DNA from 2 places in the Caulobacter sp. GW822-FHT07D08 genome. Region 1 is predicted to be linked to the other one. Evidence: riboswitches for the same ligand, from Rfam matches in the RefSeq annotation. Region 1 holds a riboswitch; the other holds the start of a gene.
What was found. A riboswitch is a leader RNA that binds a small molecule or an ion and turns the genes downstream of it on or off. The one in region 1 is predicted to bind cobalamin.

Region 1 (15,498 bases):
ACGTCACCGCGCGAAGTGCGTGCTCAAAGCGTTTGAATTCATTGCGAGAAGGCAGGCCAATCCGAAGTCGATCCGGCCGATCGGCGAAGGGCCGCGTCAGCACGCCCTCAGCGCAGAGCCGTTTGAACAGGCCACACGCGTCCGGCGCTTCGACCCAACGGAAGAGATCGCAGCCGCCGAGAGGCTTGAGGCCCGCCCTGGCCAAAACCGCGTCGACCGCGCCGGCCTGGGTCGCCAGCCAAACCCGAGTCCGTGCCCGCCAGGCGTCGTCGGCATAGGCCTCCAGCCCCATGGCCAGGGCGTCCGCCCCGACCGGCCAGTCGCCCAGGAGCACGCGAAATTCCCGCGCGAAGATCTTGTTTCCAATCAGAAAACCCAATCGAACCCCAGGCAACCCATAGAACTTGCCGAACGAGCGCAGGGTCACCAGCCGGTCGATCTCCAGGTCGGCGATGCTGAGCTCCGGCGCGACCTCACCGAAGGATTCGTCGACGACCGTCCAACGGCCGGCGTCCGACCGTTCCACCGCCAGGGCGGCCAGGGCGCCGCGCTCAATCCGCCGGCCATCGGGATTGTTCGGATTGACCAGCGCCAGCACGTCGGCGCTCAAGGCGCGGAGATCGTCCAGCGAGGCGATGAGGTTCGGCGTCGACCCCGCCCAGCTTTCGGCATGGCCGCCATAGATCGGCGCCAGCAGCGCGACCTCGCCGCCGCCGATCAGACCGGGCAGCAGCCGCAGCGCCGCCTCCGCTCCGGAGGTGGCGACCACGCGGCCAGGGTCAGCGACGCCGAACGCGCGCGCGGCGACCGCCTCCAGTTCGGCCAGCTCAAGCGGATCCGGCAGCCGGCGCAAGGCGTCGGCCGGCGCCCGCTGGCCGGACCACGGCTCGGGATTGATCCCGGTCGACAGGTCCAGCCAGGGACGCGGCGCGTCCGGAAAAGCGGCCATCGCCTCGCGGAGACGGCCGCCGTGCCGGAAGGCGCCGATGGTGGAAATCGACGCCGACATCAGCCTAGAACCGCGCGCGCAGGCCCACGAAGGCCCCACGTCCCGGCGTCCCGTAGTTCAGGATGGTCTGGTAGTCCTTGTCGAACGCGTTCTCGACCCGGCCGAAGACCTCGAGGGTCTCGTTGATCGGATAGGCCGCGCGCAGGTCGACCAGGGTGTAGTCCTTCACCACCTGGGTGTTGGCGTCGTTATTGTAGGTCTTGCCCACATAGCGCACCGCCACCGTCGTGGTCAGACCCACCGGCCAGCTATAGGCCGCCGACAGGTTGCCCATGTTCTTCGGGCGACGAGTCAGTTGCTTGCCCTTGTTGGCGCCCGAGCCGGACTCGGCTTCGGTATAGGTATAGTTAGCGGTGATGGTCAGGGCCGAGACCGGCTTGACCTCGCCGATCAGTTCCACCCCTTGCGCCTTGGTCTTCTGGACGTTGTCGTAGTAGCCGAAGCGGAACGCGCCGTTCGGATTGCACAGCGCCGTGGTCGAGCCCGAGGCGCACGAGAAGAAGCGGATCTCGTTGTCGGCCTCGCGATGGAACCAGGTGGCCGAGGCGCGGGCCTTGCCGCCGAAGAAGCGCTGCTCGATCCCGGCGTCCCAGCTGTCGAACTTCTCCGGCGACAGGGTCGAATTGCCGTACTCGCTGTAGAGCTCGTAGAGGCCCGGGGCGCGGAAGCCCTGGCCGAAGCTGGCGCGGACGACGGTGTCGCCCTCGTTCAGCGCCCAGGCGGCCGCGACCTGGCCCAGGGTGTGCGAACCATAGGTGTCGTGGTCCTCGTAGCGCAGGCCGCCGGTCAGGGTCAGGCCCTTCACCGGCTCGACCTGCAGCTGGCCGTAGAGGCTGTCGACGCCGACGCGGCCGGTGCTGAATGCGGGGTTCGGCTTGAGGACCGTCGGCGAGCGTGTGCGCATACGGGCCTTCTCGGTCTCGGCGCCGAAGGTGGCCGTCCAGATGTCCGAGATCGCGAACACACCCTGGTATTCGAAGCGCTTGTTCTTGCCGGCGGCGTCGAAGGTTAGTGGCGCGGCCGGGCGGGCCGGGTTGATGTTCTCGCGGTCGGTGTCGGTATAGGCGTAGCCGAGGCGGTTGTTCCAGCGACCGTCCAGCAGGGCGAAGTTCAGGCCCGTATAGACGACCAGTTCCTCGGTGCGGCCGAACTCGGCGCTGTCGACGTTGAAGCCGTCGAAGTCGTTCTTGCCCTTCGAATAGACCGACCGGACCTCGGCCGAGACGTTTTCGGCCAGCGCCACACGGACACGGCCCGACAGGCCGGTGTTCTGATAGCCGTCCTTCTCCTTGCCGAGCTTGTAGGTCGAGAAGCCGTCGGTGGTGTAGTAGCCGCCAGCCAGACGCCAGGTGATCTTGTCCGAAGCGCCGCCGACGCCGGCCCGCAGGTAGCCGGTCTTGCGTGCGCCGCCTTCGGCCTCGATCGAGCTGGTGAACGGAACGGTAGGATCGGCGGTGACGATATTGACCACGCCGCCGACGGCCTGGCTGCCCCACAGGGTCGACTGGGCGCCGCGCAGCACCTCGATACGCGCGATGTCGCCGATCAGCAGGTTGCCGCTGTTGAAGCCGCCCTGGGTCGAGGACGGGTCATTCAGCTTGACGCCGTCGATCAGCACCACGGTGTGCTGGGTCTCGGCGCCGCGGATGTTGAGGCTGGTGGCCGTGCCCGGCCCGCCGTTGCGGGTGAAGCTGACGCCCGGCGTCTGGGCCAGCAGCTCCGTCACCGAAATGGCCTGGCTGGCCTCGATAGCGGCCTGCGTCAGGACGGTGACCGACGCGCCGACCTTCTCGATCGGCTGGGCGGTGCGGGTGGCGGTGACGATCAGCTCGGCGACGCCGTTGGCGCCGACAGCGCCTGCGACATCGGCCTCGGGGGCCTTCTGCTCTTCCGCCATGGCCGAACCGGCGACAAGGAGGGTTGCGAGCGCGGTGGAGCTCAAAAACGTTCGGATCATGTTTCAATCTTCCCAGTTGAACGACCCGCACGGCTGACCGCGACGCACCCGCAAGCTGGAAAGCCACACGTACGCCCCGGACCGTCGCGCGGCCCTTTGACTGTCGTTTCGCGGGAGATCCCGTTCGTTCGGCGCACCCCGGCCGAGCGATGAACGACTGCGCCGGGCAGGTCTCCTGGCTCACGGGTCATCGCTCTTGGCGTCGCCTTCCCAGGGTCCGGAGACCCCAGTGGCATGTGACGCTAGAACTCGCCGCTTACAGTTGCGGGGGCAGCCGAGGTCTTGAACCTCGTTCCCTTTTAATCCTCTTTCGAGGAGCCTAGTGCGGGGGCAGCCCTATAGACTGCGCCGCTTACGGTCAATGTGGAGCTTCCATGACGTCGATCCTGGTGCTGGGCGGGGCCCGTTCCGGCAAGAGCGCCTTCGCCCAAAAAGCGGCGGAGCAAGCGGCGGAAATCGCCGCTGGAGCGGTGCGTCCGGTGCTGATCGCCACCGGCCAGGCCTTCGACGACGAGATGACCGAGCGCATCGCCCGCCACCAGGCCGACCGGGGCGAATCATGGACCACGGTGGAGGCGCCGCTGGCCCTGGCCGAGGCGATCACCGCCCTCCCCGCCGACGCCGTGGCGGTCGTCGACTGCCTGACCCTGTGGCTGTCGAACCTGATGCTGGACGAGCGCGACATCGCGACGGAGGCGACCGCTCTGGTCGAAGCCGTCGCCGCCTGCCCCGCCCGCCTCTGGCTGGTCAGCAACGAGGTCGGCCTGGGACTGGTGCCCGAGACACCGCTAGGCCGGCGGTTTCGAGACGAGGCCGGACGGCTGCACCAGCGGCTCGCGCAGGCGGTCGACGAGGTCTATTTCGTGGCGGCCGGGTTGCCGTTGAAGCTGAAGCCGCGGGGGTGAAATCCCGTCGGAGCGCGAGCGTTTTTCCTTCTCCCCTTGCGGGAGAAGGTGGCGCGCAGCGCCGGATGAGGGGGTGATAAGCCTGTCGGATTAGCTTTACGGCGCGAGCGGTTAGCCCTGCGTGCCCCTCATCCGACCGCCTTCGGCGGCTACCTTCTCCCTCAAGGGGAGAAGGGTGACTCACGAGCGTTCGCCGCTCTCCATCCCCGGCCTCAAAACCTGCCGTACTCTCTCTTCACCTCGTCGCGAGGAAAGGGCGCATGGCCAGCGACCGTTGCGGCGACGGGGGGTGATCGAGCGGGGGCAGGTCCGAGGGGGATACTCGGACGGTCCGGGGATCTGGTTCGCTGACCAGACCCGCCCGCCGTCGGCGTGGTCGAAGGCAAAGGGGCGTGTCAGGCTGTAAGCCCGTCCTCTTCGATCATCGGAGCTTGCTGGAAACAGCGAGGTCCGGGTTCCGTTAAGGCCTGAACAGGGCCACCTGACGGGACGCTGGCGGATAACGATCGCGCGGGGCGTCAGACTTCGTCGAAACGGTACACACAACACACACACTCCGGACGCTGTCCGGCGCTCCGCGTCCCTTTCCACACCTTCAGCGGCCAGCCGCGTGAGGCGGCGGAGCCGTGCATTGTCAAAGGAAGAGGCTGGCGCTCGGCGAACAATGCTCGCACACTCATTCAAACGGTCGTTCAGCGACCTTGAGTGTCCGAGCGCGATCAACAGCGCGGGGAGGAGTACAGAAATGTCCGAGCGCCAATCTTCTTGGACCCTGGCCCGATTTGCGGCCCCCGCCATCCCGATCTCGGCGATGGGCCTGCCGCTCGTCGTGTACCTGCCCGAATATTACATCAACTCCCTGGGCCTCTCCCTGGGAACCGTGGGGGCCGCCTTCCTGATCGTGAAGCTGGTCGACATGCTGCTCGACCCGATCCTGGGCGGCGTCATGGACGGGACCCGGTCGCGTTTCGGACGTTTCCGGCCCTGGTTGGTTATCGGCACCCCCATCGTCGCGCTGGGCACCTTCGCCCTGTTCATGGCCCAGCCGGGCGTGGGACCGATCTATCTGTGGTTCTGGCTGGCCGTGCTCTATGTCGGCTATTCGATGGTGGTCCTGTCCCAGACGGCCTGGGGCGCGGTCCTGTCCAGCGACTACCAGCAGCGCTCGCGGGTCTATGGCTGGTGGCAGGGCGCCAATGTCGTGGGCATGATCCTGGTCCTGTGCCTGCCGCCGATCGTGACCGGCGTGTTCAAGGGCGATCACCTCGACAGCGTCCGCGCGATGGGCTGGTTCATCGTCCTGCTGGCGCCGCTCACCGTCCTGCTGGCCGTGACCACCGTCGGCGAACCGCCGGCGGCGCCCAAACGTGGCAAGACCGGCCTCAAGCAGTACGCCAAGTTGCTGACCCGCCCCTCGGTCCAACGTCTGCTGCTCGCCGACCTGCTGATGGGCCTAGCGCCCGGCATCGCCGGCACGCTGTTCCTGTTCTTCTTCGAGCGCATGAAGCACTTCGACAAGACCCAGGCCGGGGTGTTGCTCCTGATCTACTTCATCGCCGCCCTGGCGGGCGCGCCGATCTGGCCCATGCTCGCCAAGCGGGTCGGCAAGCACCGCGCCCTGGTCGTGGCCTCGGTTGTCTACGCGGTCGTGCAATTGACCGCCGTCATCACGCCGCCCGGAAACCTCGTGCTCGGCATGATCGTGCTGGTCCTGGCCGGCCTGCCCTACTCCGCCGCGCCGCTGCTGGTGCGGGCCATGATGGCCGACATCGGCGACGAGGAGCGCCTGGAGAGCGGCGTCGACAAGACTGGCCTGCTCTATGCGATCGTGACCGGCACGGTGAAGCTGGGCTACGCCCTGGCCGTGGGTGTGTTCATCATCCTGGGTGCGCTGGGCTTCGACCCGAAGACGCCCACCGCCGCCGGCGACGCGGCGCTGGTCGCGTTGTACGCTTTCGCGCCGGCCGCGCTCGGACTGGTGGTCGCCGCCGTCATGTTGCGCTATCCGCTGGATGCGACCCGGGTCGCCGAGATTCAGCGCCAGCTCGGGGCGCGGGATGCGGCGGAGCGGGACGCCCCCACAGCGGAGCCGCCACCGAATGTCCTCCCTCAGCAAATCCCCGCCCCTGGCCCCGCCGAATGAAGGCTCTCAAGGTGAAGATGGGCACCCCATCTTCCGCCTGATCGAGATCATGGCCAAGCTGCGCGATCCGGACGGCGGCTGCCCCTGGGATCTGGAGCAGACCTTCGCGACGATCGCGCCCTACACGGTCGAGGAGGCCTACGAGGTCGCCGACGCCATCGAGCGCAATGACCTGCCGGAGCTGCGCGACGAACTGGGCGACCTGCTGCTGCAGGTGGTGTTCCATTCGCGGATGGCCGAGGAACAGGGCGCGTTCGACCTGAAGGACGTGGCGGCCGCCATCTCCGACAAGATGATCCGCCGGCATCCGCACGTGTTCGGCGACCACGCCTATGAAGACCTCTCGGCCCAGGTCGCTGGCTGGGAAGAGCTGAAGGCCCAGGAGCGCAAGGCCAAGGCCAAGACCGGGGTGCTGGACGACGTGCCGGCTGGGCTCCCCGCTCTCACCCGCGCCGTCAAGCTGACTAAGCGCGCCGCTCGGGTCGGCTTCGACTGGCCCTCGGCCCGCGAGGTGCTGGACAAGCTGCGCGAGGAGACCGCCGAGATCGAGGTCGAGATCGAGGCCGGCGACATGGCCAAGGCCCGCGAGGAACTGGGCGACATCCTGTTCGTCTGCGCCAACCTGGCCCGCAAGCTGGACGTCGACCCCGAGGACGCCCTGCGCGCCACCAACGCCAAGTTCGCCCGCCGCTTCGCCTTCGTCGAGACGGGGCTGGCCGAGCGTGGCAAGACGCCCGACCAGTCCGATCTGGCGGAAATGGACGCCCTGTGGAACGACGCCAAGGCGGCGGAGAAGAAGGGTTAGGCGACCTTCTAGTCGCGCTTTCTAGTCGACCGTACCCACGAGGGCGCCGGGGTACTGTCGCTCGAACCGCCCCAGCGCCTGGCTGTCGAGCCGGGTGACGATGGTGACGTCGCCGTCCGGACCGTCGTAGCGGTTCAGCACCCGGCCGTTGCGGTAGATCCAGGCGATGGCCTGACCATCCTGGGCCTTCAGCTGGATCTCGACCGGCGGCGAGTCGTCGATCAGGCCGCTGATCCGGCGCAGCAGAGCCTCGCAGCCCTCGCCGGTAACGGCCGAGACCGCCGAGGCCTCCTTGCGACGGGCATGGCCCTCGACGACCTCGCGATCCTCCTCGGACAGCAGGTCGATCTTGTTCCAGACCTCGACGACGGTCTTGCCCTCGTCGAACGTCACGCCCAGTTCGGCCAGCACGCTCTGGACGTCGCGGGCCTGGGCCTCGCTGTCGGGATTGGCCACGTCGCGGACGTGCAGAACCACGTCAGCCTCCTGCACCTCCTCGAGGGTGGCGCGGAAGGCCTCGACCAACTCGTGCGGCAGGTCGGAGATGAAGCCGACGGTGTCGGACATGATCGCCGGCCGCCCGTCGGGCAGCTTCACGGTGCGCAGGGTCGGGTCCAGCGTCGCGAACAGCATGTCCTTGGCCAGGACTTCCGCTTCGGTCAGGCGGTTGAACAGCGTGGACTTGCCGGCGTTGGTGTAACCGACCAGGGCGACGGTCGGGTACGAGACTTTCTTGCGGGCGCTGCGGTGCAGGGTCCGCGTCCGGCGCACCTCCTCCAGCTCCTTCTTGAGCTTGAGGATGTTGTCGCGGATCAGGCGGCGGTCCAGTTCGATCTGGGTTTCGCCAGGACCGCCGGTATTGCCGGTGCCGCCGCGCTGGCGCTCAAGGTGGGTCCAGGTGCGGACGAGGCGCGAGCGTTCGTATTCGAGCCTGGCCAGCTCGACCTGCAGGCGGCCTTCCCGGGTCCGGGCCCGGCGGGCGAAGATCTCTAGGATCAGCCCGGTGCGGTCCACGACCTTCACCCCCAGCGCCTTCTCGAGATTGCGCTGTTGGATGGGCGTGAGCTGATCGTCGAAGACGGCGACGTCGATGTGCTCGACCTCGCAGATCGCCGCGAACTCCTCGACCTTGCCCTTGCCGAACAAGGTGGCGGGCGTGACGGCGCGCAGTGGCGCGATCATCGTCTCGACGACTTCGAGATCGAGCGCGGTGGCGAGACCGACGGCTTCCTCGAGCCGGGCATTGGGATCCCGGGCCTCGAGGGCCGCCTGGCCGCGAAGTTGCCGCGCCGGATGGATGACGAGCGCCTTCAGGATCGGCGCGGCGTGGTCAATCGACCTGGATGTGGATTTGGACAAGCGTCTCTAAATTCAGTCGTCGGAGTCGGCGCTGGGCTCGTAGAGCTGAACAGGCTGAGCCGGCATGATGGTGGAAATGGCGTGCTTGTAGACCAGTTGCGACTGACCGTCGCGACGCAACAGGACGCAGAAATTGTCGAACCAGCTGACCACGCCCTGCAGCTTCACGCCGTTGACGAGGAAAATGGTGAGCGGCGTCTTCGACTTGCGCACGCTGTTCAGGAAGGTGTCCTGAAGGTTTTGCTTCTTCTCGGCAGACATCGGGGGTTCCCCTCTCGTTGTTATCGGAGGGCAACACGCCCCCCACACAAACAAGGCCATGCTAGAGGATTTTTCGCTGAAAGCGACAAGCGCGCAGGGAAAATTTCCGCAAGGCCGTACGCCATCAAAACGTTTGGATCGAATATTGCTCCGATCTCAGACGGATTTCCGGCGTGCTCGCTCCATATAGGAACGCCGCAGGCCGATCGCCACAGGACCCGGTTGTCCATCGCCCAGCTTGACGCCGTCGATCTGGGTGATCGGGGTGACCAGCGAGCCGGCGCCGGTGATGAACGCTTCCTTGGCGGCTTGGGCCTCGGCGATGGTGAACGGCTTCTCGCTGAAGGGAAGGCCGGTTTCGCGGATCACTTCCAGCAGGGTCGAACGGGTTACGCCGCGCAGGATGTTGGCGTTGGTGTCGCGGGTCCGCAGGGCGCCCTCGGCGTCGATGATCCAGGCGTTGGACGATGCGCCCTCGGTCACCAGGCCCATGTCGTCGACGAACCAGGCCTCCAGCGCGCCGCGCTCACGCGCCGCCTGCTTGGCCAGGACGTTGGGCAGCAGACCGATCGACTTGATGTCGCAGCGGGCCCAGCGGTTCTCGGGGACGGAGATCACCGAAGCGCCCTTGGCGGCCTTGGCCTCGGTAGCCGCGCGATCCAGCGACTTGGCGGTGACGACGATCGCCGGCGGCACGGCCGGGTTCGGGAAGGCATGGTCGCGCTTGGCGACGCCGCGGGTGATCTGCAGATAGCAGAGCCCCTCCTTGACCTTGTTGCGACGCACGGCCTCGCGCAGGACCATGGTCAGCGCCGCCTGGCTCATGGGATGGGCGATGCGCAGCGCGTCGAGGCTGCGCCACAGGCGGGCGAAGTGCCCCTCGGCGTCGGCCAGCTTGCCGTTGAACACGGCCCAGACCTCGTACACGCCGTCGGCCAGCTGATAGCCGCGATCCTCGATATGCACGGCGGCCTCGCCGTGACGCACGAAGCGGCCGTTCACATAGGCGAAACGCGACATCTACTCTTCCTCTTCCGCCCGGGCGCCGGCCACGCCCAGGGACTTGAGCTTCCTGTGCAGCGCCGAGCGCTCCATGCCGATGAAATTGGCGGTGCGCGAGATGTTGCCGCCAAACCGCAGGATCTGAGCGTTCAGGTACTCGCGCTCGAACAGCTCGCGGGCCTCGCGCAGCGGCAGGGCGATGATCCGCTCGGCGCCGATCGCTCCGGCGTTGCCAGCGCTGGGCTGATCGGCCCCCGCCAGCATCTCGGCGGTGATCACCTCGCCGGGCTCGCCCGAGGCCAGGATCAGCATGCGCTCCACGTTGTTGCGCAACTGGCGGACATTGCCGGGCCAGGTCTGCACTTGCAGCGTGGCCAGGGCGTCCTCGCCCAACTTGCGGCGCGCCAGGCCGGTGGCCTCGCTGATCTTGTCGACGAAATAGGCGATCAGTTCGGGGATGTCCTCGCGGCGCTCGGCCAGGCCCGGCACGCGCACCGGCACCACGTTCAGGCGGTGGAACAGATCCTCGCGGAAACGACCGCTGGTGATCTCGTCGCGCAGGTCCCGCGAGCTGGACGAGATCACCCGCACGTCGACCTGGACGTCGTTGTCGCCACCGACCCGGCGGAAGCGCTGCTCGACCAGCACGCGCAGGATGCGACCTTGCGTCTCGCGCGGCATGTCGGCGACTTCGTCGAGATAGAGCGTGCCGTTATGAGCGCGTTCGAACACGCCGATCTTGCGCGGGCGACCGCCCTCGCCTTCCTCGCCGAACAGCTCGACATCGAGCCGCTCGGGGGCCATGCCCGCGGCGCTGACGGCGACGAACTCCTGCTTGGCGCGGGCGCTGGCGCCGTGGATCAGGCGCGCCACCAGTTCCTTGCCCGAACCTGGCGGGCCGGAGACCAGGATGCGGCTATTGGCCGGCGCGACCTTGAGGATCAGTTGGCGCAGGGCCTGGGCCGGCGCCGACTTGCCGATCAGGCCGTCCGGCGTCAGGGTCTGGGTCCGCAGCCGGCGGTTCTCGCGGCGCAGGCCCGCCGCCTCCAGCGCCCGCTCGACGATCATCAGCAGCCGGTCGGACTTGAACGGCTTTTCCAGAAACTCGTAGGCGCCGCGCTTGATGGCGCTGACCGCGGTCTCGATATTGCCGTGCCCCGAGATCATGATCACCGGAAGGTCGGCGTCCAACCCCTTGACCATGTCCAGCAGCTCCAGGCCGTCCATGCCGCCGCCCTGCATCCAGATATCCAGCACCAACAGCGCGGGCTTGCGGGCCCGGATCGCGGCCAGGGCCTGGTCGGAATCAGCGGCCGTACGCACGGCATAGCCTTCATCCTCGAGGATGCCGGCCACCAACTCGCGGATATCGGCTTCGTCATCGACCACAAGAACGTCGGCGCTCATATCATCTCCTCGGCGCCACTCCGGTCCGCATAATTGGGGGCCGTGGCGTGCAGTCGTACGGTCGTCGGGAATTTCAGGATCACGCGGGCTCCGGGAAGCTCGCGGGCGTCGGTCAGGGCCAGGCCGCCGCCGTGGTCCTCCATGATCCGCTTGACGATGGCCAGGCCCAGGCCCGTCCCCTTCTCGCGGGTGGTCACATAGGGTTCGGTGAGGCGATCGCGGTCCTTGGCGGGCAGGCCGACGCCGTTGTCCTCGATCGTCACGCACAGCTCGTCGGCGTCCGAGCTGAGGATCGCGGTGATCCGGCCCTTCAGGTCGGGATCGGCCAGCCGGCGCGCGCCGACCGCCTCGCCGGCGTTCTTCAGGATATTGGTCAGAACCTGGCCGATCATCCGTTCGTCGCAGGTGATCCAGACATCCTCGCCGCCCGGCTCCTGCAGCTTGACCTCGATCTCGGCGTCCTGGAACCGCTGCGCGAAGACGGCCTGACGCAGCAACTCGGTCAGGTTGGCCGGCTCGAAGCGCGGCGCCGGCATCCGGGCGAAGGCCGAGAACTCGTCAACCATCCGGCCGATATCGCCGACCTGGCGGATGATCGTCTCGGTGCAACGGTCGAAGGTCTCCAGGTCGCTGGCGATCTCCTTGCGATACTTGCGCCTCAGGCGCTCGGCCGACAGCTGGATCGGGGTCAGCGGGTTCTTGATCTCGTGGGCGATGCGGCGCGCCACATCCTTCCAGGCGGCGTTGCGCTGGGCGGCCATCAGGCGCGTGATGTCGTCGAAGGTCAGAACGAGCCCCTCGGCCACGTGGCCGGCGGCGCGCACTCGCAGGCGGCGGGTCTCGCCCTCGCGCTGAATATCGACCTCGACGTCGGTGTCGGGGCGGCTTTCCTGCAGCGCCTGCATCACCGTCTCGAACTCGGGCGCCAGTTGAATGAGGTCGGTACCAAGGGCACCCTCCGGCAAGCCGAGCAAGGTCACGGCGCGACGGTTCACCGCTGAGACCTTGCCGTGCTCGTCCAGGCTGACGACGCCGGCGCTGACGCCCGACAGCACCGTTTCGATGAACAGGCGGCGGCTCTCGGCGTCGAGGCTGGCGGCCTTCAGCGCGGCCTGTTGCAACTGCAGCTCGCTGGTCATCATGTTGAAGGCGTTGGACAGCGCCCGGATCTCCTCGGGGCCGGTGTCGGCCTCAACCCGGGCGTCGAGGTCGCCGCCCGAGACGCGGCCCGCCGCCTCGACCAGGCCCGCCACCGGGCCGGCGATCGAGTTGGCGGCGGCGATCCCCACCCAGATGGCGGCCACCAGGACCAGCAGCGCCGTCTCCAGATAACTGAGGCCGAAGATCGCCTGGATCCGGCCGCGGCTGCGTTCGGCGTCGCGGTACGAGACCAGGGCGTCCTGGGTCTCGATCAGGTGGGTCAGGATGCCCTTTTCGATCGGCCGGACGACATAGAGATAGGCGTCCGGGAAGCCGTTCAGCTTGTAGAGCGCTCGGAAAAGATCGGTCGAGACGAAGCGCTGGGCGGTAACCTCGCCGCTGTCGGTGGCCTGGTAGCTGGACGGTGGCGGCGCCAGGAATGGCGGCGCGTCGCGCAGTTCGGCCCGAGCCAGGACGCGGCCGTCACGGTCGAGGATGTAGGCGGCCGCGAAGCCGTTGTTCCTGGTCTCGTCCGACAGGAAGTGCCCGAACGCCACCGGCGAATGGGCCAAGGCCGGCGCGGCCTCGTTCAGGTTGGCCGCCATCGGGCCGATGTGCTCGGAGATATAGTTCTTCTGCTGCTCGACATACGAGATGGCGACCTTGGCCGAGTTGCCGACCACGGTTTGGACTCGCTGGCTGAACCAGCCATCCACACCGCGGTTGACCAGCACCCCGAAGAACAGCGCCACGATCACCGCCGGGGCCACCGCCGCCAACGAGAACAGGCCGACGAAGCGCAGGTGCAGACGGGCGCCGGCGTCGCTGGCCCGGGCGTCGATCAGGTCGTAGAGGCGCAGACCCACCACGGTGGCCACGCCCAGGATCAGCACCAGGTTGAAGCCCAGCACCACCAGGATGACCGTCGAGGCCGTGCTGATCGAATCGGTCTTGGGCGGCGACGAGGCCAGGGCGACGCTGGCGACGGTCAGGATCACCGCCAAGGCGTAGGCCCCGCCGGTCAGGTAGCGCGACCGCAGAAGCTCTCGCCACCAGGCCCGGCTGAACCGGGTCGGCGGGGCTTCCGATCCCGTCGCGTAAGCCACTGAAGACATCGGCGGGGAGTTTAGGAGCGTGTGTCCTAAATTCAACAGCTATGTGCCGAGAAAGCTTCAGCGCCTATCTGCGACCGCGCGTCATCTCCACGCCCAGGTCCTGAATCTTCTTGCGCAGGGTGTTGCGGTTCAGGCCTAGGATCTCGGCGGCCCGCACCTGGTTGCCACGCGTGGCCGACAGGGTCAGCTGGATCAGAGGACGCTCCACCTCCTCCAGGATCCGGTCGTACAGGCCGGGCGGCGGCACGCCGTCGGGCTGGTCGGCGAAGTGCGAGGCCAGATGGCGCTCGACCAGCATGGACAGGGTGAGCGGCCCCTCCTCCGAGCGGACGGCCGGGGTGTGATCCTGCAGCTCGCGGTCGACGATGCGGGCGGTGATCAGTTCCTCGGCATAGAGGGCGCACATCCGGCGCATCAGGTTCTCAAGTTCACGGACGTTGCCCGGCCACGGATGGGTCTTCAGGCGATCCAGCGCGCTCTGGTCGATGGTCTTGGACGGCAGGCCCTCGCGGGCGGCGCGAAGCAGGAAGGTGCGGGCCAGGTCCGGGATGTCTTCCACGCGATCGCGCAGCGGCGGCAGGCGCACCGGCGCGACATTCAGGCGGAAGAACAGATCCTCGCGGAACAGGCCCTGCTGGATCAGGCCGCGCAGGTCCCGGTTGGTGGCGGCGATGATCCGCACGTTGGGACGACGACCGGTCTTGGGATTGATCACCGGCTCCGTGCCGTCGATCACGCGCAGCAGGCGGGTCTGGGCGTCCAACGGCATGTCGCCGATCTCGTCCAGGAACAGGGTGCCGCCATCAGCCTCTATCAGGCGCCCGTTGTCGCCCTCCCCCCGTCCGAACAGCTCGGTTTCGACCCGCTCCCGCGGCACGGCGGCCAGGTTGATGACCACGAACTTGCCGTCGCGGCGGCGACCCAGCTCGTGCAGAGCGCGGGCGACCAGCTCCTTGCCGGTGCCGCTTTCGCCCAGGATCAGGACCGTCAGGTCGGCTCCGACCAGCCGGGCGATGGTGCGATAGACCTCCTGCATCGGCGCCGAGCGGCCGATCAGCGGCAGGCGCTCATCGCGCATGGCGCGGGCCTGGGCCTTGGAAGCCTCGGCGTCGGCCGGCCGCGACAGGGCCCGGCGCGCCGCGGCGGTGATGTCGTCGAGGTCGAAGGGTTTGGAGACATATTCGAACGCCCCGGCGTCGGCGGCGTTGACCGCCGTCAGCAGGGTGTTCTGCGCGCTCATCACGATGATCGGCAGCTTGGGCCGCTCCTTGCGGATGCGCGGCAGCACATCGAACACGTTCTCGTCCGGCATCATCACGTCGGTGACGACCAGGTCGCCCTCCCCGTCCGTGACCCACTTGAGCAGGGTGGTGGCGTTGCCCGTGGCGCGGACCTGATAGCCGAGGCGGGTGAAGGCCTGGCTGAGCACCAGACGCACCGAGCTGTCGTCGTCGGCGATCAGAATCTTCTTGCTCGCGGCGTTCATGCTCAGGCGTCTCCGAAGGCAGTTTCAGTGTTCGAGATTTCTGGGGCGACCGGCAGCAGCACGCGGAAGACGGTGCGGCCAGGCTCGGACTCGAAATCGATCAGACCGCCGTGGGCGGTGACGAGCTTGGTGACCAGGGCCAGGCCCAGGCCCGTGCCATTGGCCTTGGTGGTCACGAAGGGCTGGAACAGGTGGTCGCGCAGGCTGGCCGGCACGCCCGGTCCGTTGTCGATCACCTTCACCTCGATCGGCGCGCCGCTGGCGGTCTTGCCGTCGGCGCCGCGTACGCGGACGCCGGGGCGCCAGGCGGTGTGGATCGAGATCTGGCCGCGATCGTCACCCCGCATGTGGGCGGCCTCGGCCGCGTTCTTGGTCAGGTTCAGAAAGACCTGGATCAGGTGATCCTCATCGCCCCACACAGGCGGCAGCGACGGGTCATAGCTTTCCTTCAGCGTCAGGCCGTCGGCCACGCCGTTGGCGACCAGCGCCCGGACACGGTCCAGCACCTGGTGGATGTTGACCGGCTCGCGCGGCGTCGGCGCGGCTTCGGAGAAAGCCTCCATGCGGTCGACCAGACGGCGGATGCGATCTGTCTCATCGACGATCAACTGGGCCAGCGGCTGGTCGACGGCGCTGGCGCCGGTCTTCAGCAACTGGGCGGCGCCGCGAATACCGGCCAGCGGGTTCTTGATCTCGTGAGCCAGCATCTTGCCCAGGCCCACGACCGAGCGCAGGCCGGCCGCATCGGCGGCCTTGTCGACACCCAGGACGCCCTTGACGTGCAGGGTCAGCAGCACCGAACCATCGCCCAGCGGGACGGCGGCGCCGTCGGCCTCGAACGGCGGCTGGCCGAACAGGTTGACCTCGACGCCGTGCTCGCGGACCAGCGCGCCTTCGAAGATCGCACGG
Region 2 (15,498 bases), on a different contig from region 1:
CCCAGCAGATGATCAAGTCGGTCAAGCGCCTGCGCGGCACGACCAAGGGCGCCTATGTCTATCTCTCGGGCTGGATGGTCGCGGGCCTGCGCAATCGCTTCGGCCACCTGCCCGACCAGTCGATGCACGAGAAGACCTCGGTCGTCGACCTGATCCAGGAGATCTATGTCTCGCTGCGCCAGGCCGATGAAGTCGCCATCAACGACCTCTTCAAGGCCCTCAGCGCCGCCCGCAAGGCCGGCGACCAGGTCGCCGAGCAGGCCGCGATCAAGGCGATCGACAACTTCGAGACCCACGTGGTGCCGATCATCGCCGACATCGACGCCGGCTTCGGCAACGAGCACGCGACCTACCTGCTGGCCAAGGAGATGATCAAGGCCGGCGCCTGCTGCCTGCAGATCGAGAACCAGGTCAGCGACGCCAAGCAGTGCGGCCACCAGGACGGCAAGGTCACCGTGCCGCGCGAGGACTTCATCGAGAAGCTGCGCGCCTGCCGCCTGGCCTTCGAGGAACTGGGCGTCGACGAGGGCGTCATCGTCGCCCGCACCGACAGCCTGGGCGCGGGCCTGACCCAGAAGATCCCGGTCAGCCAGGAGCCGGGCGATCTGGCCAGCGACTACATCAAGTGGCTGAAGACCGAACCCGTCACCCCGGAGAACCCGCTGAAGGACGGCGAGCTGGCGATCATGAAGGACGGCGCCTTCGTCAAGCCGGTGCGCATGCCCAACGGCCTGTTCGCCTTCCAGGACGGCACCGGCCGCCAGCGCGTCATCGAGGACTGCATCGCCAACCTGACCCAGGGCGGCGCCGACCTGCTGTGGATCGAGACCGACACCCCCAATGTCGACGAGATCGCCTCGATGGTGGCCGAGGTCCGCAAGGTCGTGCCGAACGCCAAGCTGACCTACAACAACTCGCCGTCGTTCAACTGGACGCTCAATCTGCGCAAGCAGGTGCGCGACCAGTGGATCGCCGAGGGCAAGATCCACAAGGACAGCTATCCGGACGGCAACGTCCTGATGTCGGCCGAGTATGACAAGACCGACCTGGGTCGCGAGGCCGACGAACGCCTGGCCCGCTTCCAGGTCGACATCGCCGCCCGCGCCGGGGTGTTCCACAACCTGATCACCCTGCCGACCTTCCACCTCACCGCCAAGAGCGTCGACGAGCTGTCGCGCGGCTACTTCGGCGAGGAGCGGATGCAGGCCTATGTCAACACGGTGCAGCGCGAGGAAATCCGCCGCGGCGTCTCGGCCGTGAAGCACCAGCACGAGGTCGGCTCGGACCTGGGCGACACCTTCAAGGAGATGGTCGCCGGCGAGCGCGCCCTGAAGGCCGGCGGCCACGCCAACACCATGAACCAGTTCGCGGCCGAATAGCCGCGAACCCCTTCCCACCGCCAGCCCCTTCCCACCGATCGAGGAGCCAAAGCCATGACCGCCAAGCGTTTCGCCCCCGCCGCCATGCCGAACTCGGACGCCAAGGAGCGCGCCGTCGACCGCGTGGCCGAGGCCTCCCACCGCCTCAACGAGGCCGTGCGCCGCGCCATCGAGGCCGGCTACTCGGTGGAGCTGGTGCGCGCCTCGCGCCACCACGACGGCTCGGGCAACTGGGGCGACCAGATCGTCCCCACCGTCCGTGACAAGGGCGCCGAAAAGAGCGCCTAAGACCGAGAGAGTCCGACGCCTTGCGTGGTCCTCGTCCTTCGACAAGCTCAGGATGAGGACCATTGCTGGCGCGGCAAAGAAACGCCCAGCTCAAACGCTTGCAGTAGAAACCTCATCCTGAGCCTGTCGAAGGACAAGGTTTCGGACACACGGAAAGCTTCCCATGCCGCTCGACATCGCCGCCAACATCCAGGTCACCGGTCCCGTTGAAGGCCGAGCTGCGGAAGTACTCACCCCGGAAGCCCTGGCCTTCGTGGCCGACCTGCACCGCCGGTTCGACGCCCGCCGTCGCGAGTTGCTGGCCGCCCGCCAGGCGCGGCAGGCCCGCTTCGACGCCGGCGAGCTGCCTGACTTCCTGGCCGAGACCGCCGATGTCCGCGCGGCCGACTGGACCGTCGCGCCCGTTCCCGCCGATCTGCTGGATCGCCGCGTCGAGATCACCGGCCCGGTCGACCGCAAGATGATCATCAACGCCCTGAACTGCGGGGCCAAGGTGTTCATGGCCGATTTCGAGGACGCCACCGCCCCGACCTGGGCCAATGTCGTCGAGGGCCAGATCAATCTGAAGGACCGCTGGCAAGGGCAGCTGACGCATGTCGACGCCAAGTCCGGCAAGGCCTACGCCATGGGCCCGACCCCGGCGGTGCTGAAGATCCGCCCGCGCGGCTGGCATCTGATGGAGCGCCACCTGGAGGTCGACGGCCAGGCCGTGGCCGGGGCGCTGTTCGACTTCGGCCTCTACGCCTTCCACAACGCCAAGGCGACGCTGGCGCAAGGCTCGGGCCCCTACTTCTACCTGCCCAAGCTGGAGAGCCATCTGGAGGCCCGCCTCTGGAACGACGTTTTCGTCCGCGCCCAGGAGGCGTTGGGCCTGCCGGTCGGGACGATCAAGGCCACGGTGCTGATCGAGACCATCCCGGCCGCCTTCGAGATGGACGAGATCCTGTTCGAGCTGAAGGACCACATCGTCGGCCTGAACTGCGGCCGCTGGGACTACATCTTCTCGTTCATCAAGCGCCTGGGCCGCCGCCCCGAGTTCCTGACCCCGGACCGCTCGGCCATGGTCATGGGCAAGGCCTTCCTGGGCGCCTATTCGCTGAAGCTGATCCAGACCTGCCACCGCCGCGGCGCCTTCGCCATGGGCGGCATGGCGGCCCAGATCCCGGTCAAGGGCGACGACGCCGCCAACCAGGCGGCCTTCGCCAAGGTCAAGGCCGACAAGGAGCGCGAGGCCGGGGCCGGCCACGACGGCACCTGGGTCGCCCACCCCGATCTGGTGCCCGTCGCCATGGAAGTCTTCGACCGCCTGATGCCGGCGGCCAATCAGCGCGACAAGCTGCTCGCCGATCTCGACATCACCGCCGCCCAGATGCTGGAGCTGCACGAGGGCGTGCGCACCGAGGCCGGCGTGCGCGAGAACATCCGCGTCGGCGTCCGCTACACCCAGGCCTGGCTGGAAGGCCGGGGGGCGGTGCCGCTCTACAACCTGATGGAAGACGCCGCGACGGCCGAGATCTGCCGCACGCAGCTGTGGCAGTGGATCCGCCTGGGCGCGGCGCTGGACGATGGCCGGGTGCTGACCTCGGAGCTGTTCATCAGCCTGTTCACCCAGGAGATGGCCGACCTGCGCCGCGACTTCGCCTCGCCGCGCCTGGAAACGGCCGCCGAGCTCTTCACCCGCATGGTGCTGTCCGACAGCCTGGAAGAATTCCTGACCCTGCCGGCCTACGAACTGATCTAGCCGACCGCCTGATCCAACCGAACGCATGACCGCAAAGAAAAAGCCCGGCGAAAGCCGGGCTTGAGAAGTAGGGGAGGAAACGCCCAGGAAGGGCAGAGGCCTCAGCCTCACGGGAGGTCATCTATGCCTGACCGAACGCCATTCAAGGGTGACCGCGAAGAAACTTCGGTTTCAACGCGCTTGGCTTGCCGGGGCCGTGTGGTAATGAGCGCGCTCGACGAGTGAGGGCCTGGCCCGAAGCGAGCGCCAGTCCATGTCCGACCCCGCCGATCCCAAAGACATCCCGCCGGCGCCGAAGCCGCGCAAGCCCCGGAAGCCGCGCGCCAAGGCCGCGATGACCTCGGCGGCTGTCCTGCCCGAGAGTTCGTCCGAACCCGTCGCGCCCAAGCCGCCTCGTCCGCGCAAGCCGCGCGCCCCCAAGCCGCCGGCCGAAGCCGCCGCCGAGACGCCGGAGATCGTCGAACCCGCAGTCGTCGAAGAAACCCCCGCGCCCGCGCCGGTCGTCGAACCCGAACCCGAGGTCCTGCCCGAGGAAGCGCCCGCTCCCGAAGCCGAGACCGAGCTGCCGGAAGCCGTCGAGGCGATCCCGGAAGCCGCCCTTTCCCCGGCCGAGCCCATCAAGACCGCCAAGCCGCCGATCTGGAAGCGTCCCGCCTGGCTGATCGGCGCGGCCGCCGCCGTGGTGCTGGCGGTCGTGCTGGTCGCCTCGCTGTTCTGGTCGCTGCCGCTGAGCCGCGCCCTGGAGCCGCTGAACAATTCCGCCATCGTGCTGGTCGCACAGGACGGCTCGCCGATCGCCCGTCGCGGCTCCTACAAGGAAGCCCCGATCGACGTCGCCAAGCTGCCGAAATACGTGCCCGGCGCTTTCATCGCCATCGAGGACCGCCGCTTCTACAGCCACATGGGCGTCGACCCGAAGGCGATCGCGCGGGCCCTGGGCAGGAACGCCCAGGCCGGCGGTGTGTCGGAAGGCGGCTCGACCATCACCCAGCAGTTGGCCAAGAACGCCTTCCTGAGCAGCGACCGCAACCTGCGCCGCAAGGCGCAGGAGGCGTTGATCGCGGTCTATCTGGAGGCCCGCCTCTCCAAGGACGAGATCCTGTCGCGCTATCTGTCGTCGGTCTATTTCGGCGACGGGGCCTTTGGCCTGCGCGCCGCGGCCCGGCACTATTTCGGCAAACAGCCCGAGCAGCTGTCGATCGGCGAGGCCGCCATGCTGGCCGGCCTGGTCAAGGCCCCTTCCCGCCTGGCGCCGACCAACAATATCGAAGGCGCCCGCGAGCGGATGCGCGTGGTGCTGGGCGCCATGGTCGAGACCAAGACCATCACCCAGGCCCAGGCCGATGCGGTCGGCGAGGTCTCGGCCATCGAGAACCCCGATAAGCTGCCGACCGGCTCCTACTTCGCCGACTGGGCCCTGCCCCAGGCCCGCGCCGCGATCGGCGCCCGCTATGGCGAGACCATCGTCAAGACGACGCTGGATCCCGAACTGCAGGAGAAGGCCGAGAAGATCCTCAACGACTTCATCGCCCGCGACGGCAAGGTCCTGAACATCACCCAGGGCGCCCTGGTGGCCATGCGCAAGGACGGCCGCGTCGTGGCCATGGTCGGCGGCCGCGACTATGGCGCCAGCCAGTTCAACCGCGCCGACGGCGCGCGCCAGCCAGGCTCCTCGTTCAAGCTGTTCGTCTACCTGGCCGCCCTGCAGTCGGGCATGACCACCACCAGTCCGATCCTCGACACCCCGGTGCAGGTCAGCGGCTACACGCCCAAGAACCACGAGGGCAAGTACCGCGACCGCGAGATCCCGCTGATCAGCGCCTTCGCCGCCTCGTCGAACGTCGCGGCCGTGCGCCTGGCCCATGACCTGGGTCCGGCCAAGGTGATCAAGGTCGCCCGCCAGCTGGGCGTCACCGAGAAGATCCCCGACGACCTGACCATGGCGCTGGGCACCGGTTCGATGAGCCTGACGCGCCTGACCGCCGCCTACGCCTCGATCGCCGCCGGCGAATATCCGATCGTCCCGCACGCCCTGGAGACCTTCCAGAAGGGCAAGACCACCGCCTACGACCCCAAGGTGCTGGCCGGCATGCGCGACCTGCTGCGCTCGGCCACCCATCGCGGCACGGGCCTGGAGGCGGCCATCGACGGCGCTTTTGGCAAGACCGGCACCACCCAGGACTATCACGACGCCCTGTTCGTCGGTTACGTCGACGACCTGGTGGTCGGGGTCTGGGTCGGCAACGACGACAACAGCTCGATGAACGGCGTGGTCGGCGGCGGCGAGCCCGCCAAGATCTGGAAAGCCTTCATGCTGTCGGCCCTGGGCCGCAACGTCGCCCCCGTGGTCGTCGAGGACCCGCTGGACGACCTGGGCCTGCCGCTGGAAGGCGAGATCGGCCCCGACGGCCTGCCGGTGGCCCCGCTGACGGTCCCCACAGACCCGCTCCCGCTCCCGCCGCCCGTCGCGCCGGTCGCCCCCGTCGCCCCGCCACCACCTGAGCCGCGTCCCTAGGCATGGTCCTCCAGGAGACCGACATGTCCGACCATCTGGCGCGTGATGACCTGTCGGCCCTCGCCGAGGCCCACGCCGGCCCCTTCCACGCCCGCGCCGAGGCCCGCGCCACCCGCGCCGGCCTGGTCACCTTCGGCGTGGTGGTGAGCGGCGTCCTGCTGTCGGCGGCGCTTCTGGTCTGGACGGTGCGCCGGCCGGTTCGTCAGGCCGCGAGATAGGCGCGGCTTAGCCGCACCAACTCGTCCTCGAACTCTCGGCTCTCCAGGAAATCGACGCCTTCCAGCACCGCCGCGCGCATCGCGCCGTGGATGGCGCGCGACAGCACGAAGGCCTGGACTCGGGTCAGCGGACGGCCGTGGGCGTCGGTCAAGCCCTCCTCCGCCGCCGCGAACTTCGCCGCCAGCTCGGCGTGATCGGCCTGGGCCAGCAGCGCGGAGGCCGCGATCCGCCGGGCCCGGTTGCGTCCGGAGAAGGCCTGGACGAAAGCGCGGATCATCGCCCGGTCCCGCGCTACGCCCTGACCGTCCTCCAGCGCCGCCATCACCCGTCCCCGGTGCGCCTCGGTCTCGCGAAGAGCCAGGGCCAGCAGGATCGCCTGCTTGTCGGGGAAATAGCGGTAGAGCGTGCCGATGCTGACCCCCGCCCGCTCAGCCACGGCGTTGGTGTTGAATCCGGCCTCGCCCGAGGCCTCCAGAACCTGAGCAGCCGCCTCCAACACGACATCGACCGACGCCAGAGCACGGCCCTGGCGTGGGATTTTCCGCGTGTTTTCAACGCCCCCCATCACGTCTCTCCCTCGCTTGAAAAGTCGAGTAACAGAGCCGCCGCTGCTCCCCTAGCCTTCCGTTGGATCATATGAAGGCGGCGACATGACCTGGGCGACCGAACGTCTCGACGCGCTGAAGGCCGGAACGGCGACGCCGCCGCCAATTGTCGAGACCCTGAGGCTGGGCCTGCTCGACGACTGGGGCGAAGGCTGGGTGAAGAAGTCCTGGCGGCCGTCGCCGGAACTGGCGACCGCCGATGGCTCGCTGTTTGGCGGCTATCTGGCGGCCCTGGCCGACCAGGTGTTGGCGTTCGCGGCCATGACCGTCGTTCCGCACGACAGGCTGTATCGGACGGTGAACCTTCAGCTCAATTTCCTAAGGGTCGCTCGCGATGGTCCACTATCGATCGAGGCGAAGGTCGTGGCACGGACCCGGCAGCTGATCACCGTGCACGCCGAATTCCGCCGCGAGGACGGCGCGCTGATCGCCGACGCCACGGCGCAGCAGATCGTCATGGCGTTCGAGCACTGGCCGGCCGAACGCGATGCGGTGGACGGGTTAAGACAAGCGGGACCGAAACCTCGTCCTTCGACAAGCTCAGGATGAGGTTTCTACTGAGCCGACCATGATCCTCATCCTGAGCCTGTCGAAGGACGAGGATCACGCGCTCAATCCCCCACCAGCTTTCCCGCCGGCGGGACGCGCACGATGAAATGCCCCTTCACGCCCTCCGGCCACTGGCGGTACGGCACCACGCCCTCGTCGCTGGCCGCGTAGGCCACGGCGTAGTCGACGATCGCTCGCGCGGCCTCGGGCGTCGGTTCGAACCGGCCAAGCACGTAGCCGATCTTGCCCGGCGCCCGCAGGTGGATAGAGCAGTGCTGGGCGCAGTTGAACAGGCAGGCCATCTCCTGGATCGCCACGCCGGAGCCGTCCGCCGCCTCGCGTAAGGCGGCGGCCAGCAGCGCCCCGCCGCGCACGCCTTCGGGCGTCTCGCGCTCTTCGGTCGAGACGCGGCAGGTGTTGCAGACCACCACGGCCGGACCGTCGTCGGCCGCGCGCAGCACGGTCAAAACTCGATCCCCGCCTGGGCCTTCACGCCGGCGCGGAACGGGTGCTTGACCTGGGCCATCTCGGTGACCAGGTCGGCGGCCTCGATCAGGGCGTCGGGCGCGTTGCGGCCGGTGACGACCACGTGCTTGCCCTCCGGCCGACCGACCAGGACCTCCAGCACCTCATCGAGCGGCAGGTACTCGTAGCGCAGGATGATGTTCAGCTCGTCGGCGACGACCATATCCCAGTCGGGATCGGCGATGCGGCTCTTGATGGCTTCCCAGGCCTCGCGCGCCACGGCGATGTCGCGGGCGCGGTCCTGGGTGTCCCAGGTGAAGCCCTCCCCCATCGGCCGGAACTCGACCTGGTCCGGGAAGGCGTCGAACACGACCTTCTCGCCGGTCTGCATCGCGCCCTTGATGAACTGGATGACGCTGACCCTCTGGCCGTGGCCGATGGCGCGGCAGACCATGCCCAGGGCCGCCGTCGTCTTGCCCTTGCCCGCCCCGGTATGGACGATCAGCAGGCCCTTCTCGATCTGGCGCTCGGCCATCATCTTGGCCCGCGCCGCCTGGATCACCTTCATCCTGGCGTTGTGGCGCGCGTTCTTCGCGGCCTCTTGGGCCGCCTCTTGGGCGGCCTCGCCGTCCGGGAGTTCTTCGTTCATCACCCTGCCCTCGCCGGACACCCCGCCGGCCGCGTTGATATGACGAAGGCCGGTCTCCTGGCTTACGCCCTCCCGTCGCGGCGCCTTCCCAGGATCACTCCCAGTGGCGCGTGCCGCGACGATCGACGGACGATCACAGTTGCGGGGGCAGCCGCGGATTGGTCACCGCGTTCCCGGAGGTCTCGCGACCTCCATGCCTTCGCCGTCCGGGGTAGGCGCGCCCGCCCAGGGGGTCAAGCTTACTTCGGCAGGGACAGGCGGTAGACCAGCACCAGGTTGTCGTTGTCGCCGGTCCCGGTGTCGCCATGCAGCGAGGCGTCGAAGTCCTGGCCGTTCACGTGGCCCTTGGCCGTGGCGAAGTCGTTGTCCGACCCGACCAGCAGGAAGACGTCGCCAGTCTTGTCGAAGGCCGAGCCGATGGCCATGGCCTCGATCTTCTCGGGCAGGCTGGTCCGGGTCGAGGGCGCGACCGACAGATTGATCCCGAACCTGGCGAGCTGGACGGGGTTGAGGATGTTGACCAGCTCGGCCTGGGCGGCCGGCTTGATGTCGGGGTTCAGCACGCCGTCCCTGGCGATCGGCTTGCCGTCCTGCTCGTAGGGCGTGCCGGCCAGGTTGGTGGCGCCGGCGAGATCGACCAGCAGGATGCTCTTGTAGACCGGCGCGTTGGGCGCGCCCTTGCCGCGTCCATTACCGTCGCGGGCCAGGACCAGCAGGCGGGTGTCGCTGAGCGCCACGGCCTCGGATTGGGCCGCGGTGACGTCGGCGCTCTGGCCGTCGCCGTTCTCGCGCACGGTCGGCAGCTGCAGCGCGTAGTGGCCGATCGGCGTCTTGGGCAGCCGGGTCTGGCTGATGTCGTAGACCAGCACGCGGGTGTTGTTGCGGGTGGCGTTGTTCGACGTCGAGTCCTGCATGGTCGCGCTCTGCAGCACGGCGATCAGGCGCTTGCCGTCGGGGCTGATGGTCAGGGCCTCCAGGCCCTGGTTGTTGCGGCGGCCTTGGTCAGGCGCCTTCTCGGCCCCGAAGTTCAACTGGCCCTTCTTGATCGGCAGCAGCGCCGGGACGGTCTGGATCGCGCCGGTCAGCGTGCCGGCCTTGTCGAACAGATAGACGCCCGCCGCGTACTCGTCCGAGACGTAGAAGCTGCCGTCCGGCAGATAGGCGATCGCCTCGCTGTCCAGGCTGAGCTTGCCCGCCCCCTCGCCGTTGGCCGGCGACGGATAGCGCACGCCGCCCCGCTCGACGACTTTGGCGCCCGGGTCCATGCCGGTGAACGGCTGGCCGGTCTGGTCCTTCAACAGGAAGCCGCCCGTTGGCGTGATGGTCAGGCCCTTGCCGGGAACCAGCTTGATCGCGTGCTCGTGGACGCGGTTGGCGTAGTCGGTCGTGCTCTTGAACGGTCCGACATTGTTGGGACCCCGGTCCGGCAGGGTGCGCAAGGTCCCGGTATAGGACCCGTCGGCGGCCTTCTTCCAGTTCGACAGCGCCATGCTGGAGAAAGAGCCCAGGGTCTCGCCGTTGAAGTCGCGCGTCGCCGCGGGCAGCCAGCCCACGGCCACCAGGCCGTGATTGACATAGGTCTTGCCGCCGAACGGGACGGTGACGTCGCCGGGGGTATTGTCCCAATGCGGCGTGACATAGGTGCGCGACTGAGCGCCGGCGCCAGCCGCCAAGGCCAGGGCGGCGAGACCCACGAGGGTTCCGACAAGGCGATGGCGCGACATCGAGAGCTCCTGAAAAGGATGCGAGGCGTTCGGTGAACCTGGCGCGCTCTTAGGGAGGGTGTGCATCGGTTTTGTGACGCACGCTGTCATCCAGACGCAGCAGAACCGTCATCAACCTGTGGAATAGACGCGGCGCTCAACCAATCGGCGCCATAGACGGAAATCCGCGTGGCGCGCGATATCGAGGGGATATCCGAAATGCTGCTCCGATCCGCTAGCGTGGTGGCTATCGCCGCCTGCCTCATGTTCGCCACCCAGGCGCAAGCCGCTGAGGTTCTGGCCGCCGACGCCCCCGCCGCGAAGGCCGCCGATGCGGTCGCGGGCGCCCCCGCCGACACCAACGAGATCGACGCGGTCGTCATCGTCGGCAGCGGTCAGACCCGCTCGGTCAACACCCTGACGCCGTCCAGCCTGGAGGTCCTTCCCCCGGGCACGAGCATTCAGAAGGCCCTGAACTTCCTGCCGGGCGTCAGCGCCCAGTCGATCGACGCCCTGGGCGTCAACGAGCAGTCGCTGTCGCTGCAGGTGCGCGGCTTCAACACCACCCACCTGGGCTACTCGCTGGACGGCATGCCGCTGGGCGACGGCGCCTACAACAACTACAACGGCCTGACCATCAGCCGCGCCCTGATCTCGGAAAACCTGGGCCGGGCCGACCTGGCGACCGGCATCGCCGGCCTGTCCATCCCCTCGACCAGCAACCTGGGCGGCGCGCTGATCTACACGTCCAGCGATCCGAAGAAGGACATGGGCTTTTCGATCAACGGGACCGTGGGCAGCGAGGACACCGCCCGCACCTTCATGCGCTTCGACACCGGCGAGCACGGCGGCTTCTCGGCCTATGTCTCGGGCCACTACGCCCAGCAGGACCTGTTCGTGAACCAGGGCGCCTACAACAAGTCGACCGGCAAGCAGCTGAACGCCAAGGCCCAGTACCGCTTCGGCGATAACGTCATCACCGCCTTCGCGGACGTGTCGCGCACCAACCAGGCTGACGACACCTATCTCTCCAAGGACATGCGCTCGCGCCTGGGCTGGGACTGGGCCGGCTACGCGCCGAACTGGGACGCCTATGTCGGCCGCGCCGCCTGCTCGGTGGCCTCGCTGGCGGCCAAGTGCGTCCCCTCGACCGCGCCCGAGAAGCTGGCCGATGTCACCTTCACCAACGGCCAGATCCTGCGCAACGACGAGGTCTACTACCTGTCGGGCGACTTCAAGATCCGCGAGAACATCACCAGCCACGTGCAGGTCTATCGCCACACCGACAAGGGCGCGGGCAACAACTTCATCACCGGCCTGTCGAACCAGGGCACGACCTCGACCGCCGACGACCTGCCGGTCCGGATCCGCGACACCCGCTACACCATCGACCGCGACGGCGTGGTGGCGAACGTGGGTTGGACGCTGGGCTTCAACCACATCCAGGCCGGCCTCTGGCTGGAAGACAACACCAGCAGCGCCGCCCGCTACATCTGGACCAATGTCACCGGCCCGTTCAGCCTGGCGAAGTTCCTGAAGGGCCAGCCCGACACCGCCCAGTGGGTGCAGCAGACCAACTGGACCACCCAGCAGTTCTACGTCCAGGACACGATGACCCTCCTGGACGACGCCCTGAGCATCGACTTCGGCTTCAAGAGCACCCACGCCAAGTCCGCCGCCGAAGCGCTTCGCGGCATCGCCAAGGCCCCGGTGACGGCGTCCAGCCAGTTCGCCAGCGGCACGCTGTACGCCAAGGATGACTTCCTGCCGGAAATCGGCGCGCGCTACCGCATCGCCCCGGGCCACGAGGTGTTCGCCAGCTACGCCGAGAACATGGCCATGTTCCAGGGCGGCTTCAAACTCGGCCCGCAATCGGTGTCGCAAGCGGTGTGGGACGCCCAGGGCAAGTATCTGAAGCCGGAAACCTCCAAGAGCTTCGACGCCGGCTACCGCTATGTCGGCGACAATCTCCAGGTCTCGATCGCGGCCTATGACGTGAAGTTCGAGAACCGCCTGCTGCAGTACAACCCCTGCCCGACCAACCAGCAGCAGAACCCGGGCTGCGGCAACTCCTTCCACAACGCCGGCGGCGTCACCAGCAAGGGCGCCGAGATCGGCGTGCTGTGGAAGGCGACGTCGTGGCTGAACTGGTACAATTCGGCCTCGTACAACAAGTCGACCTACGACGAAGACCTGAACTGGTGCACGACCACCTGCGTGATCAAGCAGACGGCCGGCAAACAGCAGGTCGATACGCCGAAGGAAATGCTCGCCAGCGTGCTGACCGTGAAGCAAGGCGGCTTCTCGGCCTCGCTGCAGGGCAAGTACACCGGCCGCCGCTACTATACCTACACCAACGACCAGAGCTTCGCCGGCGTCACCACCTTCGACCTGGGCGTCAGCTACAGGTTCAGCCCGGTCGGTTTCATGAAGGGCGCCAAGGCGTCGCTGAACGTCACCAACCTGACGAACAAGCGCTACGCGTCGAACTTCGACAGCAGCGTGTTCGCCCCGGACGACGCGGCGGGCAGCATCCTGGTGTTCCACGCCTCGGCCCCGCGCCAGGTGTTCGGCACGATCGGCTTCGAGTTCTAGGCCCCGCGCAACGCCGCGATAAATCAGGCTCTTCCCCAGCGATGGGGGAGAGCCTTTTACTTTGCCCCCTTCACCTGGGCCGGCTCCATCAGCGCCCGCGTCACGCCATTGGTCCAGCCGAAGCCGTCCTGGGTGGGATACTCCCCGCCCCCGCCGGCCTTGGCCTCCTCGACGTCGTACTTCTCCAGCATCTTGCCGCTGGCCTGGTACTCGCGCTCCACCGTGGCCAGCCAGCGCTTGGAAATCTCGGCGGCCAGGGCGTCCTCGCCGTAGCGGCGCAGGCCCGAGACGGCCACCCACTGCAGCGGGGCCCAGCCGTTGGGGGTGTCCCACTGCTGGCCGGTGCGGACGGTGGTGGTCCGCAGGCCGCCGGGGGCCAGCAGCACATCCCAGGCCTTCTGGGCGACGGTGTGGGCCTGCCGCTCGTCCGTCGCGCCCGTGAACAGCGGGTAGAAGGTCGCCGCGCTGAGATCGTCCAGGCGCCGGCCGGTCTTCCACTGGTAGTCGACATAGCCGCCCTTGGCGTTGTCCCAGAGATAGAAGTCGATGGCCTCGCCCCGGTCCTGGGCGCGACGGTCGAAGTCGCGCTCGCAGGCGGTGTCGGCCAGCTGGCCACAGCCCTTGGCGATCGCCTTCTCCAGGCCGAACATCAGGCTGTTGAGGTCGACCGGGACGATCGAGGTGGTCTGGATCGTCGCCAGGCTCTTACCGTCGGCCATCCAGCGCGAGGAATAGTCCCAACCGCTCTCGGCCCCGGCCCGCAGGTCGCGAAACACCTCGGCCGGCGCACGGCCGCTCTTGAGCGCGGTCTCGAGATCCTCGCGATAGGACTCGTCCCGCGGCGTGTCGCGGTCGTCCCAGTAGCGGTTGAGGACGACGCCCTTGGCCAAGGCCACCACGCGGCGGTGGGCCTGGCCGGGCTGGAGGTCCTTTTCACCGTCCATCCAGAAGGCGTGCTCGCGGCGCATCAGGTCGACGCGGGTCTTGAGCACCTTGGGGTCGGTCGCGCTGGACAACCCGACCATGGCGAAGAAGAACGGCGGCTGCGAGCGGCTGAGATAATAGGTCCGCGCGCCATTGGGGATATGTCCGTAAGCCGTTATCAGGCCGCCGAAATCGTCGATCATGCTCTCGACCAGATCGTCGCGGCCGTCGGCCTTCAGGCCCAGCATCGTGAAGTAGCTGTCCCAGTAGTAGATCTCGCGGAAGCGCCCGCCCGGCACGACGAACGGCTTGTCCATGGCCAGGGCCGAACCGCCGGCCACGGGCTTGACCGGCGGCCGGGTCAGGTGCGGCCAGAGCGCGGCGATGTGATCCTTGAGCGGCGGCCGCGCGGCGCTGGGCTTGGGCGCGGCGGCCGCTTGCGGGACCACGAAGTTGGCGGTGACAAAGCGCTTCAGCTCGGCGTCGCTGAGCCTTGAATGGGCTCGATAATCGGCCAGGATCTTCGCCGGAGCGCGCCTGGGGACCGCGTCGACGAAGGTCTTGCCGTCCGGGAAGATTCGCCGCGTCTGAACCTGGTGGAACAGCTCCTGGTAAGTGTCCGCCGGCGTTGGGATTTTCGCGGTGCCTTGGGCTTGGGCTGTCGAGGCCAAGGTCAAGACGGCTAGCGTCGTGGCGATCAGACGGACCATGCAGGACCTCAACTCAAATCAATCAAGCCGTCTCCCCGGCGAAGGCCGGGGTCCAGGTTCGGCCCGAGCGATGGACGATAATCCGAAACGCTCCGACCTGCGATCTGGACCCCGGCCTTCGCCGGGGAGATCGGGGGTGGGGTTACCGTTAAAAGTTATACCCCACCGACAGCCGCACCGACCGACCCAGGATCGGGCGGGCGTTGGCGCCGCTGGTGGAACGCGGATCGCCCTCGGTCAGGCCATGGCTGTCGGTCAGATTGTCGGCGGCCACCTGAACGCTGAAGTCGCCGACGTTGAAGATCGCGCCCAGGTCGACCTTGGTGTAGCCCTTGAGCTTCTGGGTGTTGGCGTTGTCGCCCCAGCGATCGTCCACCGCGCTGACCGTGCCGTAGAGCGTGGTCGCCACCGACCCCAGCTGGACGTCGTAGCTGGGCGTGAAGCGGATCTGCCAGTCGGGCTGGCGCTGGGCGCTCTTGCCCTGGTTGCCGGGGATCGAGGACTTCTTGATCTCGGTCTTCTGCAGCGTGCCGTTCAGCGCCAGCGACAGGCCGAAGTCCGAGCGCCAGCGGCCGTCCAGCTCCAGGCCGTGGGCCTTGTTGGAGTTGGTCTCCAGCGTGCCGCCGACATCGGCGAACTTGGCCCCGTCGAAGGTGTTGGCGAAGCCCGTGGCGTAGAGCTCGAACGGGCCCGAGCGCAGCTTGTAGCCCAGCTCGTACTGCTTGACGCTCAGGGTGTCGGTCAGGTTTTCGCGGAAGTTGTCGAAGCTAGGGAACTTGTAGCCCTTGGAGTAACGGGCGAACACGCCGGACATTTCGTTGAGGTCGTAGTTCAGGCCGACCGTGTACGAGGTCTTGGACTGGTCGTAGTCGACGGTGCGAATGGCCAGGCCGTCCGGATAGCCGTTGCCGTCGTCGACGACATAGTCGGTCTCGAACTTCTCGCGGCGCACGCCGACGTCCAGGCGCAGGGGCTCGGCGATCCGCCAGCTGTCGGCCAGGTAGACGGCGTTGACCTTGCCGTCGCCGTTCGACAGCAGGCCATAGGCCCAGCAGCCCGAACCGCTGCCCGCCGTCGCCAGATTGGCGCACGAGACGTTGGCGGCCAGGTAGTCGCCATTGGCCTTCACCTGCATCGGCTTGAAGTTGCCGATGGT

Region 2: it holds a riboswitch for cobalamin, as region 1 does, so the genes downstream of both, cobO (cob(I)yrinic acid a,c-diamide adenosyltransferase) here and AC1RJ9_RS09850 (TonB-dependent receptor plug domain-containing protein) in region 1, are expected to answer to the same signal.

Annotation. Positions count from the first base shown of each region.
Region 1 is NZ_JBXAKU010000004.1:201,733-217,230, reverse strand. It holds gene AC1RJ9_RS09855 (aminotransferase class I/II-fold pyridoxal phosphate-dependent enzyme) at 1-853, opposite strand, end outside; gene AC1RJ9_RS09850 (TonB-dependent receptor plug domain-containing protein) at 1,014-2,966, opposite strand; cobalamin riboswitch at 3,115-3,304, opposite strand; gene cobU (bifunctional adenosylcobinamide kinase/adenosylcobinamide-phosphate guanylyltransferase) at 3,341-3,871, shown strand; gene AC1RJ9_RS09840 (MFS transporter) at 4,617-6,014, shown strand; gene mazG (nucleoside triphosphate pyrophosphohydrolase) at 5,971-6,819, shown strand; gene hflX (GTPase HflX) at 6,841-8,178, opposite strand; gene hfq (RNA chaperone Hfq) at 8,191-8,439, opposite strand; gene AC1RJ9_RS09820 (D-amino-acid transaminase) at 8,596-9,459, opposite strand; gene ntrX (nitrogen assimilation response regulator NtrX) at 9,460-10,848, opposite strand; gene AC1RJ9_RS09810 (sensor histidine kinase NtrY-like) at 10,845-13,103, opposite strand; gene AC1RJ9_RS09805 (sigma 54-interacting transcriptional regulator) at 13,168-14,589, opposite strand; gene AC1RJ9_RS09800 (two-component system sensor histidine kinase NtrB) at 14,592-15,498, opposite strand, start outside.
Region 2 is NZ_JBXAKU010000007.1:255,396-270,893, forward strand. It holds gene AC1RJ9_RS15465 (isocitrate lyase) at 1-1,379, shown strand, start outside; gene AC1RJ9_RS15470 (hypothetical protein) at 1,434-1,667, shown strand; gene aceB (malate synthase A) at 1,831-3,408, shown strand; gene AC1RJ9_RS15480 (transglycosylase domain-containing protein) at 3,662-5,923, shown strand; gene AC1RJ9_RS15485 (hypothetical protein) at 5,947-6,141, shown strand; gene AC1RJ9_RS15490 (TetR/AcrR family transcriptional regulator) at 6,126-6,707, opposite strand; gene AC1RJ9_RS15495 (PaaI family thioesterase) at 6,793-7,296, shown strand; partial or broken gene AC1RJ9_RS15500 (hypothetical protein) at 7,269-7,363, opposite strand; gene AC1RJ9_RS15505 (DUF1636 domain-containing protein) at 7,359-7,757, opposite strand; gene cobO (cob(I)yrinic acid a,c-diamide adenosyltransferase) at 7,760-8,410, opposite strand; cobalamin riboswitch at 8,441-8,626, opposite strand; gene AC1RJ9_RS15515 (esterase-like activity of phytase family protein) at 8,650-10,134, opposite strand; gene AC1RJ9_RS15520 (TonB-dependent receptor) at 10,333-12,708, shown strand; gene treF (alpha,alpha-trehalase TreF) at 12,765-14,342, opposite strand; gene AC1RJ9_RS15530 (TonB-dependent receptor) at 14,491-15,498, opposite strand, start outside.